One region of the Paraburkholderia sp. MM6662-R1 genome, then DNA from elsewhere that is predicted to be linked to it. Evidence: predicted binding sites of a transcription regulator. Region 1 holds the regulator's gene; the other holds the start of a gene.

Region 1 (7,314 bases):
CAGGAGTTCTTCACGCGGCTCGGCAAGCGGCTGATCGGCGCGCTCGCCGAAGTCACCGCCGACGGCTACGTGTTTCGCGTCGATATGCGTCTGCGGCCGAACGGCGATTCGGGGCCGCTCGTATGCAGCCTCGGCATGCTCGAAGAGTATTTCTATGTGCAGGGCCGCGAGTGGGAGCGCTACGCGTGGATCAAGGGCCGGCTCGTGTCCGAGGGCGCGAGCGCCTCGGCGCAGCGGCTGCAGAAGCAGCTCGGGGCGATCGTCACGCCGTTCGTCTATCGACGCTATCTGGATTTCGGCGTGATCAGCGCGATTCGCGCGCTGCATCTGCAGATCCGCCAGGAGGCGCAGCGCCGCGCGTCGATGCGCCCCGACAAGGCCGACGACATCAAGCTAGGCCGTGGCGGCATCCGTGAAATCGAATTCAGCGCGCAGGTGTTCCAGCTGATCCGCGGCGGCCAGGACGCCGGCTTTCGCGTGCGGCCGACGCTCGCCGTGCTGCGCCACGCGGCCACGAATGGGTTGATGGATCCGTCGGTGTGCGTGAAGCTGTCGCAGGCGTATCGCTTTCTGCGGGAGCTCGAGCATCGTTTGCAATATCGCAACGACGCGCAGACCCACGCGATGCCCGTCGATGCCGAAGACCGCATGGCGCTCGCGCGCGTGATGGGCTGCGACGACTACCCGCAATTGATGACGAAGCTCGACGCGCATCGCGAGTTCGTCGAACAGCAGTTCGACCAGATTTTCGCCGACAAGGTGGGCGGCCGCGACGGTTGCGGCGCGCCCGAGGACGGCGCGGCCGCGTGGGTGTGGAGCAGCGCGCTCGCCGACGATAGCGCCGACGACGCACTGCGCGCGCGCCTCGTCGAACTGGGGGTGGCCGAGCCCGGGGAGCTGCTCGCCCGCCTGCAGGCGGTGTGGCGCTCGTCGCGCTACACGGGCCTGAACGAGCGCAGCCGGCAGCGTTTCGACATCGTCGCGCAGCGCGCGCTCGAAGCCGCGCGCACGCTGGAGCCGGCCGGGCGGCGCGGCGATACGGTCGCGCGCCTGTTCGATCTGCTCGAAGCGGTGAGCCGGCGCGGCGCGTATCTGGCGCTTCTGACCGAGTATCCGCAGGCGCTGCACCAGGTGCTGTCGGTGCTGGGCGGCTCGCGCTGGGCGGCCGGCTATCTGATCCGCCATCCGCAGCTGCTCGACGAGCTGCTCGACGTCGAGGCGATCAACAGTCCGTTCGACTGGGCTGAATTCAAGCGTACGTTGCGTTTGCGGCTCGCCGCCGCCGATGGCGTCGAGCAGCAGATGGATCTGCTGCGTCACGCGCATCAGGCCGAGGTGTTCCGCATTCTGCTGATCGATCTTGCCGGCAAGCTGTCCGTCGAGCACGTCAGCGACCGGCTGTCCGAGCTCGCCGACGCAGTGCTCGACGTGGCGATCGAAGCCGTGTGGAAGCAGTTGGCCAAACGTCATCGCGACGTGCCGCGCTTCGCGGTGATCGCCTACGGCAAGCTCGGCGGCAAGGAGCTCGGCTACGCGTCGGACCTCGACGTGATCTTCCTGTACGACGATCCCGGCGATGCCGCCGCCGACGTCTACGCAACCTACACACGGCGTCTGATCACATGGCTGACCACCGCGACCGGCGCCGGCACATTGTTCGACATCGACCTGCGGCTGCGGCCCAACGGCGAGTCGGGCCTGCTCGTCACCGACCTCGATGCGTTCCGCCGCTACCAGCTGCGCGAGGGCGACGCGGCGAATACCGCGTGGGTGTGGGAGCATCAGGCGCTGACGCGTGCGCGCTACTGCGGGGGCGATCCGGAGATCGGCGCGAAGTTCGAGGCGATCCGCGAACAGGTGCTGACGACGCCGCGCGAAGCGGCGCCGCTCGCGAAAGAGATCGTCGAGATGCGCGCGCGTGTCGAGGCGGGACACCCGAACCATACGCCGGCGCTGTTCGACCTGAAGCACGACCGCGGCGGCATGGTCGATATCGAGTTCACCGTGCAGTACTGGGTGCTGCTGCATGCGGCGCGCGATCCCGAGCTGATCCGCAATACCGGCAATATCGCGCTGCTGCGTGAGGTGTCGCGTTTCGGGCTGATGAGCGAAGCGGAAGCGGAGACGGTCGGCGCCGCCTATCGGCGCTATCGCAAGCTGCAGCACACGCTGCGGCTCGATGGGATGGAGAAGGCGCGGGTCGATCCGGCGCTGGTCGCGGCCGAGCGCGAGGCGGTGCTGGCGTTGTGGAAGAGGGTGTTTGGGTAAGGGCGCTCACGCACTTCGCGTCGCGCATCATGCGCGGCCGGGATCGGTGTGACGTCCCGGCCAGGCCGACTCAGCCGTGTGCGGCCGCCTATGCGCGGCGCAATTTCAGGCGGCCAGCATTTCCTTCGCGTGCTTGCGCGTGGTCGCCGTGATTTCGAGGCCACCGAGCATGCGCGCGACTTCCTCGATGCGGCTCGCCTTGTCGAGCGAGCTCACGCTGCTGAGCGTGCCGCCGGTGCCGTTGCTCATCTTTGCGACCTGGAAATGATGATCGCCGCGCGCGGCGACCTGCGGCAGATGGGTCACGCACAGCACCTGGCGCGCCTCGCCGAGCTGATGCAATAGCCGTCCGACCACTTCGGCCACGCCGCCGCCGATGCCCGTATCCACTTCGTCGAAGATCAGGGTCGGTGTCGGGCTGGCCGCGCTCGCGATCACTGCGAGCGCGAGACTGATACGCGCGAGTTCGCCGCCTGACGCAACCTTCGCGAGCGGCCGCAGCGGCACGCCGGCATGACCGGCGACGCGGAACTCGATCTGCTCGAGCCCGTGCGCGCCGCCTTCGGGCAGCGGCACCAGCGCGACCTCGAAGCTGCCGCCTTTCATCGACAGTTCCTGCATGCCGGTCGTGACCGCCTCGCCGAGTGCCTTGCCTGCTTTCGCGCGTGCCTTCGACAGCTTTTTCGCCTCGGCGACGAACACTTCCTTCGCTTGCGCCTCGGCGGCGCGCAGGCCGTCGAGGTCGGCGGCGGCGTCGAGCGCGGCCAGTTGCTTGCGCCGCTCTGCGTGTTCTTCCGGCAGCGTCTCGGGCCGCAGGCGGAATTTGCGCGCGGCCGAGTGCAGCGCGTCGAGGCGCTTTTCGACCTGCGCGAGCCGCTCCGGATCGAGCTCGAGCTTCTGCGCGTAGTGGCTCAGCGAATACGCGGCTTCCTGCAACTGGATTTCGGCCGGTTCGAGCGCGGCGAGCACGTCGTTCAGCGCGGGGTCGATCTCCGCGAGGTCGCGCACCTTCGACACGATCGAGCCGAGATGCGTGATCATCGCGTCGTCCGATTCGGACAGCGCGCCGAGCGCTCCCTGCACGCCGTCGATCAGATTCGCGGAATGCGACAGCCGCCGATGCTCGGTGTTGACTTCTTCCCATTCGCCCGGCTGTGGCGCGAGCTTGTCGAGTTCGGTGAGTTGCCACGCGAGTCGCTCGCGTTCGAGTTGCAACTCGCGATCGCGCGTTTGCGCTTGCTCGACGGCCTGCGCCTTGTCGCGCCACGTGCGCCACGCGCGGGTGACGGCGGCGGCCAGGTCGGACAGGCCCGCGTGCGTGTCGAACAGCTCGCGCTGCGCGTCCGGGCGCATCAGCAACTGGTGCGCGTGCTGGCCGTGAATATCGACGAGCATCTCGCCGACCTCGCGCAGCTGCGCGAGCGTGGCCGCCGTACCGTTGATGAACGCGCGCGAGCGGCCGTTCGCGTCGACCACCCGCCGCAGCATCACGGTGCCGCCGTGCTGGCCGTCGTCGGCCGCGCCGAGCGCCTGCGTGTCGAGCCATTGATCGACCTGTGCTTGCGTCTCGAACTCCGCGGTGATGTCGGCGCGGCTCTCGCCGGTGCGCACGACGCTCGCCTCGGCGCGCGCGCCTAGTGCCAGCGCGAGCGCGTCGATCAGGATCGATTTGCCGGCGCCGGTTTCGCCCGAGAAAACGGTAAAGCCGCTGTCGAATTCGAGGTCGAGCGCGGCGACGATGACGAAGTCGCGTATCGAGAGGTGGCGAAGCATGGAGGTGGTCGGGTGAGCTTGGGATTCGGGTGGCGGCCGCGGCGGCGTGCGAAATCAAAGTGCCGCTTACGGCCTCGGGTCTTCTTCGTGCGACGGGTACTCGTGCCAGTGCAGCTTCTGGCGTAACGTCGCATAGTAGCTGTAGCCGACCGGATGCAGCATCGGCACCGTGTGGCGCGAACGGCGCACCTCGATCGTGTCGCCGAGCTCCAGCGACGTGAACGACTGCATGTCGAAATTGACGTTCACCTCGCGCCCGGAAACGATCTGGATGCTGACCTTCGATTCGTCCGGCAGCACGATCGGCCGGTTCGACAGCGCGTGCGGCGCGATCGGCACGAGCACGATGCCCTGTAGTTGCGGATGCAGGATCGGCCCCTGCGAGGACAGCGAATACGCGGTCGAGCCGGTCGGCGTCGCGACGATCAGGCCGTCCGAGCGCTGGTTGTACATGAAGCGGCCGTCGACCGACACGCGCAACTCCGCCATGCCCGAGAAGCCGCTGCGGTTGACCACCACGTCGTTGAACGCGAGCGCGTGGTAGATCGGCGTGCCGTCGCGCACGATGCGCGCTTCGAGCAGCACGCGCTCCTCGCGCTCGAAATTGCCGGACAGCATCTGCGGCACGATCTCGCGCATGTCGGAGATCGGAATGTCCGTGATGAAGCCGAGCCGCCCGTGGTTGATGCCGATCAAGGGCGTGCGATACGGCGCGAGCTGGCGGCCGATGCCGAGCATCGTGCCGTCGCCGCCGAGCACCACGGCGACGTCGGCGCGCGCGCCGATCTCGGCGAGACGCAGCGCCGGATAGTCGGTCACGCCGATTTCGGCGGCGGTGTCTGCTTCGAACACGACTTCGAGGCCGAGCTTCGCGATGCAGGCGGCGAGCGCGGTCAGCGGCTCGCCGATGCCTGGCGTATTGCTGCGCCCGACGAGCGCGACGGTCTTGAACTGGCTGGTCACTTGCATGCCGGCATTACACCATAGGTAGGGCCTGAAAAGAACCGCAGACCGACCCGGTTGTGGGGCGGCGCACGCAGGGCGTCTGCGTATGTCGCGATTATCGTTAGAATGGTGAAGACCCGATGACATGCGAGCCCGCCGACGGCGGTGCATTCGCCGGGAGCGGGCGCCGCGGGCGCTCACGGCTGCGATGCCATTGAGCTAAAATTTTTCGTCATGCTAGATCCTCGCGCACAAACCCTCCTCAAAACGCTGATTGAGCGCTACATCGCCGAAGGTCAGCCGGTCGGCTCGCGCACGCTGTCACGTTATTCGGGCCTCGAACTGAGTCCGGCCACGATCCGCAACGTGATGTCGGACCTCGAGGATCTGGGGCTCGTGATCAGTCCGCATACGTCGGCAGGGCGCATTCCGACGCCACGCGGCTACCGCCTGTTCGTCGACACGATGCTGACCGTCGAATCCGCCGCCGACGAGGAGGCGGTGACGCGCACCGTCAAGACCACGCTGCAGGTGGGCGAGCCGCAGAAGATCGTCGCCGCGGCGGCGAGCGTGCTCTCAAATCTGTCGCAGTTCGCCGGCGTCGTGCTCACGCCGCGTCGCAGCCACGTGTTCAAGCAGATCGAATTCATGCGCCTGTCCGACCAGCGCATTCTGCTGATCATCGTGACGCCCGAAGGCGACGTGCAAAACCGCATCCTCGCCACCCAGCGCGACTTTTCGCCTTCGCAGCTGGTGGAAGCCTCCAATTACATCAACGCGCACTTCGCTGGCCTCTCGTTCGACGAGGTGCGCCGCCGCCTGCGCGAGGAAATCGACGAGCTGCGTGGCGACATGACCTCGCTGATGCACGCGGCCGTCACCGCCAGCACCGACGAATCCGACACCGGCGAGACCGTGTTGATCTCGGGCGAGCGCAATCTGCTCGAAGTCGCCGATCTTTCGTCGGACATGGCGCGCCTGCGCAAGCTGTTCGATGTGTTCGACCAGAAGACCAGCCTCCTTCAGTTGCTCGACGTGTCGAGTCACGCGGCGGGCGTGCAAATATTCATTGGCGGCGAATCGAATCTGGTACCGATCGAGGAAATGAGCGTCGTCACCGCGCCGTACGAGGTGAACGGCAAGATCGTCGGCACGCTCGGTGTGATCGGACCGACCCGCATGGCCTACAACCGCGTGATTCCGATCGTGGACATAACCGCGCGGCTGTTGTCCATGACGCTCAGCCAGCAGTAGTCCTCGGGCTCCGCGGAACTGTCGTCATCGCAGTCCGTGGCGATCATGATGCGCGAACGCGCGGTGTCTGCCAATCGTCCGAATGGCCAGGGGTCTCTGGCGGCGCCGGGCAGAACCTGCGCCGCTATAATGAATCTCCATTGAATCGACTCGCCGCAAAATGCGGTGATTTCTGCTACCTATGCGCTTCGACCTCGAGCGGCCTTCACAGAACGCCACGTCGCATCGCGTCGCCGTGTTGCTGATCAATCTCGGCACGCCCGACGCGCCGACGCCGCGCGCGGTGCGCCGCTACCTTGCGCAGTTCCTGTCCGATCCTCGCGTGGTCGAAATTCCGGCGCTGCTGTGGCAGCTCATTCTGCGTCTGCTGATTCTGCCGTTGCGCGGCCGCAGCTCTGCGAAGAAGTATGCGGCGGTGTGGATGCCCGAGGGCTCACCGCTGCGCGTCCACACCGAAAAGCAGGTCGAGGGCCTGCGCCATCTGCTGCAACTGAACGACTACACGGTGCTGGTCGACTACGCAATGCGCTACGGCACGCCCGGCATTCCGGCAATGCTGAACCAGCTGAAGCTCGCGGGCGCCGAGCGCGTGTTGCTGATGCCGATGTATCCGCAGTATTCGGCGTCGACCACTGCGACCGCGTTCGACGAAGCCTTTTCCGCGCTCAAGCGCATGCGCAACCAGCCGGAAATCCGCACCGTGCGCCAGTACGCCGATCACCCCGGCGTACATCGCGGCGCTCGCCGCACAGGTGCACCACTACTGGCATCTGCACGGCCGCCCCGATTTCGCGGCGGGCGACAAGCTCGTGCTCAGTTTCCACGGCGTGCCCAAGCGCACGCTCGATCTCGGCGACCCGTACCACGAGCAATGCCAGCAGACCGGCGCGCTGCTGATGCAGGCGCTCGATTTGACGTCGGTCGAATGCCGCATCACGTTCCAGTCGCGCTTCGGCAATGCCGAATGGCTGCAGCCCTACACGGCGCCGACGTTGAAGGAACTCGGCGCGGCAGGCGTGCGGCGTGCTGACGTGTTTTGCCCGGGTTTCACCGCCGACTGCCTCGAAACGATCG
Region 2 (7,314 bases), 300 kb from region 1:
GACCGCCCTGGCCGTCAGGCAGTCTGGCAGTCTGGCGAATGCATGCCGATTGTAGGAGGTGAACCTCGCGCGCTCAGGTTTAGCCATGCGGCAACACGTCGCGAAACTTGCCGCGTCTGTGCAGTATTGCTACCGGACTTGCGATACGTCAAGAAACGCTTACCGGCCTCGGCAGGCCGGCTTGCGGATAGGCCGACGCGAAGCGCGGCCGCGGGGACGCAGGAAAGGGCGAAAAGAATGAAAAAGCCCCGCCGTCTTGCGAGGGCGGGGCTTGAGCGCGATGGTCGCTAAATGGCGCGACCGATTAACGCGTGTCGTTTTTACCTATGTCATAGGCGGGACACAATTGACGCGCGCATGGCTTCGACGCTTTACGCGTATTCGGTCAGCGCGCCGCGCATCTTCTTCATCGCGCTGGCTTCGATCTGGCGGATACGTTCGGCCGAGACACCGAACTCGTCGGCCAGCTCGTGCAACGTGGAGCCGCCCGAGCCGTCGTCGGCCACCTTCAGCCAGCGCGCTTCGATGATGCGGCGGCTGCGCGGATCGAGCGCGTCGAGCGCGCTTGCGATGCCGTCGCTTTGCAGCCGGTCGCGCTGACGCGAAGCCAGCACCGCAGTCGGTTCACTATGCGAGTCGGCCAGATAGGCGATTGGCGCGTACGACTCCTCGCCGTCTTCGACCTGACCTTCGAGCGCGATATCGCCGCCTGACAGACGCGTCTCCATCTCCGCGACCTCTTCGCGCTTCACGTTCAGCTCCTTCGCGAGACCGTCGATCTCGTCCGGCGTGAACGCGCCAAGCCCCTGCTTGTGGCTGCGCAGGTTGAAGAACAGCTTACGCTGCGCCTTGGTGGTGGCGACCTTCACCATGCGCCAGTTGCGCAGGATGTACTCGTGGATCTCGGCCTTGATCCAGTGCATCGCGTACGACACGAGGCGCACGTTTTGCTCGGGATCGAAGCGCTTGACCGCTTTCATCAGGCCGATGTTGCCTTCCTGGATCAGATCGGCGTGCGGCAACCCGTAACCGAGGTAGTTACGCGCGATTGACACGACGAGTCGCAGGTGCGACAGCACCAGGCGGCGCGCCGCCTCCAGATTGTCGTGTTCGCGCAATTCGGTGGCGAACTGGCGTTCCTCCGCCGGCGTCAGCATCGGAATCCGGTTGACCGCCTGGATGTAGGCGTCGATGTTGCCCAGGTGACCGGACAGCAGCGAGGAATGCGAGAGCGCCAGTGCACCTGCCGGAGCGGCCTTAGCCGACGACGGGCTCAAAGTACTCGGAAGGGTCATTGCATGGCTCACGTTTGAAGCTCCTTTGGAATCAGACAATTGCGTACTCAGTAAACGACTCCAGCGACGGATGTTAGCACTCAGATCTGCCGAGTGCTAATACTTAGAGGTCGCAGGGGTATCCGAGTTCCCAAAAATCCTATTGAGTTTTGACTTCCGATAGCCATCATACGCCCTATTTGCCCTGCGCGTTGGACCTGTAGAAAGTACCGCCCGGAGCGGGTGCAGGCTCACGTTTGACTGATATCGTCCGGTTTTGAAGAGAATAATTGCTGATCATGGGCATTATCTGGGAAATACTTGCTCCTGAATTCGTGCCTGGAATAAAGGGGGCGCTCGCTTAATACTCGGCAGTATGGGGGGCGGATGAACAGGCAGAATCTTGTGGTGCGTGGGCTTAGTCTAAAAAGCACGTTTGCCGTTCTGCTCGTTCTGCTGTTGAGCGCGGCGGGCGCGTCCCAAGCTGAGCAGTTCGGCGTGCAGGTGGCCGCCGGCGTCGGCGACCATCACGTCAGGACGCTCGATCTCGGCGTGGTCTGGGATCCAAACCTGACCTGGTGGCAGATCGGCGACTGGCATTTCGCGCTGCTCGGCGAGGCGCATGTCGCGTGGTGGCACACCAATGAAGGAAACGTTCACGACAACATCGGCGAGATCGGCGTGACGCCGGTGATCCGCTTCATCAGGTCGTCGGGTTCGGTGCGGCCATTCATCGAGGTGGGTGCCGGCGTCCGGCTGCTGACCAGCCCGCGCATTTCTTCCGACTTCACGTTGGGCACCGCGTTCCAGTTCGCCGAGATGGCGGGCGTCGGGCTGCAGTTCGGCGCTCGTGAGCAGTATGTCGCCGGCTACCGCTTCCAGCATGTCTCCAATGGCGGTATCAAAGAGCCGAATCCTGGTATAAATTTCAGCCAGCTATATTTGCAATATCACTTCTGACCGTGGCCGCCTGCGGCTCGCGGTGTTCGAGGGGCTCTGCAATGGCGGCAAAGATGATCGAAGCGATTCGCGGGCTCGAGCGAGAGCGTTTTCGCGCGATGGTCGATGGCGATGGGCAGTCGCTCGACACGCTGCTCGCGGACAACGTGAGCTACGTCCACACGAATGGCAAGCGCGAGACGAAGCGGCAGTTCATCGACGGGATCACCGCGGGGCGCCGTCGTTATCGGCAAATCGAGGTGCAGTCGCAGGATGTCTTGCCGGCCGGGCGCGAGACCTACGTCGTCACGGGCCGCGCGCTGATCGAGATGGAGGCCAACAACGGCGCGCTCCTGTTTCCGATTGCCTATACCGCGATTCACACGCACGAAGACGGGCAGTGGCGACTGATCGCGTGGCAGGCGACCCGTTGCGCGCTCGAGTGAGATTCTCATCGGGCGGGCGCGCCTCGTGAGCGCGTCTCCAGCGGCAGCGGAATGCGGGTGTGCACTCCGCTGCAGCAGGCTCGAGGCCCAACGCGAATTCACGCGGTCACGCATTCGCCAGCTTTGTCGCGGCTGTTTGCGCCGTGCTCGTCTACATCGGCATCCGCGTCGCGCGCCTCGCGCGTGCCGCGCATCGCTACCTGTCCCGCATACGGATGCCGCGCCGCAACCGGAAGCCGCGTGCAGTGCTCCGCCACGCGCCTGATCGTCGCGAGATCCGAGAAATCCAGACCGCTGTCGATACCCATCGCGTCGAGATTCATCGCGACTGTGACGAGATCGACGTTGCCGGTGCGCTCGCCATTGCCGAACAGACAGCCTTCGATGCGATCCGCGCCCGCCAGCAGCGCGAGCTGCGCCGCGGCCACGGCGGTGCCGCGATCGTTGTGCGGATGCACCGACAGCACGATGCTGTCGCGGTAACCGAGGTTGCGATGCATCCATTCGATCTGGTCGGCGAACACGTTCGGCGTGGCCGCTTCGACGCTTGCCGGCAGGTTGACGATCATCTTGTGATCGCGCGTAGGCCGCCACGTTTGCGCGAGCGCGTCGCACACCTCGCGCGCGAACGGCAGCTCGGTCGTGTTGAAGGTCTCGGGCGAGTACTGGAAGGTCCAGCGCGTGCCCGGCCGCGCCTGCGCGTGTTCCTTGATGAGGCCCGTGCCTTCGACGGCGAGCGCCTTGGTCTCATCCTTCGACTGCTGGAACACGATGCGCCGGAACGACGGGCAGATCGCGTTGTACAGATGCACGATCGCGCGCGGCGCGCCTTCGAGCGCGTCGAACGTGCGTGCGATCAGCTCCGCGCGCGACGGCACGAAGACTTCGATCGTGACGTCGTCGGGAATGCGTCGCTCGTCGATCAGCTTGCGCACGAAGTCGAAATCGGTCTGCGACGCCGACGGAAAGCCCACTTCGATTTCCTTGAAACCGATCGCGACCAGCATCTCGAAGTATTCGAGTTTCTGCGCGGCGTTCATCGGTTCGATCAGCGCCTGATTGCCGTCCCGCAGGTCCGTGCTCATCCAGACGGGTGCGGCGTCGACCGTGCGACTCGGCCATTTGCGGCCGGTCAGCCTGACGGCGGGAAAAGGGCGGTACTTTTCAGCGGGATTGCGCAACATGGTGAGGTGCCTCATTCGTGGCGTCGTCGGCGGAGGGTGGGGACGTCGAGCGGTTGGCCGACTGTTCACGCATGCACGCTGCGGATGCTGCCCATGCAACGTACATGTGATCCTCTCGCATCGTCCGCGCGGTAAACGGACGAATGCAAACGACGACAGGTTGTGGAGAACTACGACGGGGGTGAAGCGAAACTGCGGGAACTACGGGGAGGACCGCCGACGGCAACCGGAGCTGCCAGCGCGCGGCGCTACGCGAGACTTAGGCCAGGCGTAGCGATAGGGGCCGCGCCAGGCGGCCGGAGATAATTCGGAGGGTGTTCGGAAGGGAACGCATGAGGCCAAATGTATGACGGCGTGCGTTGGCCTGTCAACCCGCGGCCGTCAGGCCGCCGTCTTCGCGATATCGACGATCAGCTCGACCTGCCGCTCGAGCGCGCCAGGCACCGGCGCTTCGCCGCGCAGCACGGCGTCGATCCAGGCGGCCGTGGTCGCCGCGTCGCGCGCTTCGGGCAGTTCCACTTCGGGCGCATCGGGCGACGAGCGCTCGTGCGGCAGCCGCGTCTCGCAGATGCCGTCATGCAGCCAGTCGACCTGCACCTGGCGGCGCGTATCGGCGACCGCCTCGCCTTCGGTGCCGCGCGCGAGCAGCGCACCGCCGACGGCCGCATCGGGATGCGTGACGAACAGCTGAGTGAGACTGTCGCGATACGGCGGATGCGTGTAGTTCACGAGCCGCAATCCCGCGGGTGCGAACGGCTGCAGCAGCTTCACGAGCGTATGCGTCGAATTGCGCACGCCCATGCGCCGGCGCAGCGCGAGCAGGCGCGCGAGCTTGGGCGCCAGTACGTCGATCGAGGCGAACGCGACGCGGCGCTCCGCAAGTCCAGCTTCGATCTGCGCGTGCGACTGCGCATGGGCGATGCGCAGATGTGTGAAGATTTCCGCGCTCGTCACCCGACCCAGATCCTCGGTGACGCCGTGAACCAGCACCGGCACGCCTTCGCGGGCGAGCAGCAGCGCAAGCAGCGGCACGAGGTTCGGCTGCTTGCGCGCGCCGTTGTACGACGGAATCGACACCGGCCGAAACGCGCCGTGCGGCAGCCGCACCGGCTCGAACGACGTATGCGCGGCGGCCAGCATCGCGGCGAGTTCGTCGGCGGTTTCGCCTTTCACGCGATACGCGAGCAGCACCGCGCCGAGTTCGAGATCGTCGACGCGGCCGTCGAGCATCGCGGTGTAGAGCGAGCGCGTGTCGTCGGCGGTCAGCGCGCGGGCGCCATTCGGGCCGCGGCCGATTTCCTTGATGAATCGGGCCCAGGGGAAGGGAGGAGTGGTATCGGTGGAGTCGGTCATCGTGCGCAAGAGGCGGGTGGCGTGCCGCGCCTGGCGGTTCGCTACGCCATTCGGGGAACAGTTCGGTGTGAGTATCGCATCTATGGCGAGCGGGCGAACAGCAACGAAGCGGGCACGCAGTGGCGCGCGACGGGCCGCCTGACACGCCTCCGCGCCGTGCCGCGGGTTACACTCGATGTTTCTCGCCGCCTCGGCGGCGCACATCGGAAAACGGAGAACGGGATGAGTTACGTATTTGCACCCGCACCGCAGGTCGCGGTGCCGGTCGTGGGGTCGGGCGAGCAGTTCGCGGTGCGCCGCATCTACTGCGTGGGGCGCAACTACGAGGCGCACGCGCGTGAAATGGGCCACGACCCGGACCGCGAGCCGCCGTTCTTCTTCACGAAGCCGGCCGATGCGATCGTGTACGTCGCGCCGGGCACGACCGGCGAATTCCCGTATCCGTCGCAGACCAGTAACGTCCATTTCGAAATGGAAATGGTCGCGGCGATCGGCGAGGGCGGCAAAGACATCCCCGTCGACCGCGCGCTCGACCACGTCTACGGCTACGCGCTCGGTCTCGACATGACGCGCCGCGACCTGCAAGGCGAAGCGAAGAAAATGGGTCGTCCGTGGGATACCGCCAAGGGCTTCGATCACTCGGCGCCGCTCGGCCCCATCCATCCGGCTTCGACGGTTGGTCACATCGGCAAAGGCGGGATCTGGCTGTCGGTGAATGGCGAGGACAAGCAGCGCGCGGATGTGTCGCAGCTGATCTGGTCGGTGGCCGAGACGATCGCGTATCTGTCGACGCTGTTCGAACTGCGGCCTGGCGACCTGATTTTCACCGGCACGCCGGAAGGTGTCGGCGCGGTCGTGAAGGGTGACCTGATGAAGGGCGGCGTGGACGGGCTCGGCGAGTTCAGCGTGCGCGTCGTCTGAGACGGCTTGCGTGCAGGTGGAGGAGGCAGACAACATGAAGCTCTACAGCTATTTCCGTAGCTCGGCGTCGTATCGCGTACGCATCGCGCTGAACGTGAAGAACCTGTCGTACGACTACGTACCCGTGCACCTCGTGCGCGAAGGCGGCGAGCAGCTGAAGCCCGCGTATCGCAAGATCAACCCCGACGGCATCGTGCCGACGCTCGCCGACGGCAGTCATTTGCTGCCGCAGTCGCTCGCGATCATCGAGTATCTCGAGGAGACGCATCCCGAGCCGCCGCTGCTACCGAAGGCACCGCTCGATCGCGCGTATGTGCGCTCGGTGGCGCTGCAGGTCGCGTGCGAGATTCATCCGCTGAACAATCTGCGCGTGCTGCGCTATCTGAAGCACACGCTGCGAGTCGACGACGACGCGAAGGACGCGTGGTACCGGCACTGGATCGACGCGGGCTTCGCGACGCTGGAGACGCATCTTGCCGGCGACGCGCGCACCGGCAAACTGTGTTTCGGCGACGCACCGACACTCGCCGACGCGTGCCTGATTCCGCAGGTATTCAACGCGCAGCGCTTCAAGCTCGACACCGCAAAGTTTCCGACGATCCAGCGCATCTACGATCACGCGATGCAACTCGACGCGTTCGCGCGCGCGGCGCCGGGCGTGCAGCCGGACGCGGAGTGAGCCCGGGATCGCTAACACTTCGACGGTAGCTCGAAACGAAAAAAGGGCGCTCCGCTGAGTGCCCTTTTCCTTTGGTTCGCCGCGAGCGCCGAGCGCCGCAACGATCACGCGATCAGCCGCCCAGTAGCGCGTCCGAGAACTCCTCCGCGCTGAACGGCTGCAGATCCTCGACCTTTTCGCCGACGCCGATGAAATACACCGGAATCGGCCGCTGCCGCGCGATCGCCGCGAGGATGCCGCCCTTCGCGGTGCCGTCGAGCTTGGTGACGATCAGGCCGGTGAGCCCGAGTGCGTCGTCGAACGCCTTGACCTGTGTGAGCGCGTTCTGGCCGGTGTTCGCGTCGATCACGAGCAGCACTTCGTGCGGCGCGCCGTCCTGCGCCTTGCCAATCACGCGCTTCACCTTGCGCAGTTCTTCCATCAGATGCAGTTGCGTGGGCAGGCGGCCAGCCGTGTCGGCCATCATCACGTCGATCTTGCGCGCGCGCGCGGCGCCGACCGCGTCGAAGATCACCGCG

Evidence for each region. The regulator HrcA, encoded in region 1, represses chaperone genes, less so after heat shock. The targets are predictions, from matches to a motif close to TTAGCACTCNNNNNNNNNGAGTGCTAA.
Region 2: a site for HrcA is predicted at 1,369-1,395, ahead of rpoH (RNA polymerase sigma factor RpoH). Genes of this name have one in related genera too.

The regions. Positions count from the first base shown of each region.
Region 1 is NZ_JBNDLV010000001.1:1,877,166-1,884,479, reverse strand. It holds gene glnE (bifunctional [glutamate--ammonia ligase]-adenylyl-L-tyrosine phosphorylase/[glutamate--ammonia-ligase] adenylyltransferase) at 1-2,268, shown strand, start outside; gene recN (DNA repair protein RecN) at 2,374-4,041, opposite strand; gene OKW39_RS08905 (NAD kinase) at 4,108-5,010, opposite strand; gene hrcA (heat-inducible transcriptional repressor HrcA) at 5,221-6,240, shown strand; partial or broken gene hemH (ferrochelatase) at 6,422-7,314, shown strand, end outside.
Region 2 is NZ_JBNDLV010000001.1:2,176,936-2,184,249, reverse strand. It holds gene rpoH (RNA polymerase sigma factor RpoH) at 372-1,307, opposite strand; gene OKW39_RS10280 (acyloxyacyl hydrolase) at 1,662-2,234, shown strand; gene OKW39_RS10275 (nuclear transport factor 2 family protein) at 2,276-2,659, shown strand; partial or broken gene OKW39_RS10270 (2-isopropylmalate synthase) at 2,857-3,843, opposite strand; gene ybiB (DNA-binding protein YbiB) at 4,225-5,196, opposite strand; gene OKW39_RS10260 (fumarylacetoacetate hydrolase family protein) at 5,419-6,117, shown strand; gene maiA (maleylacetoacetate isomerase) at 6,152-6,796, shown strand; gene ftsY (signal recognition particle-docking protein FtsY) at 6,909-7,314, opposite strand, start outside.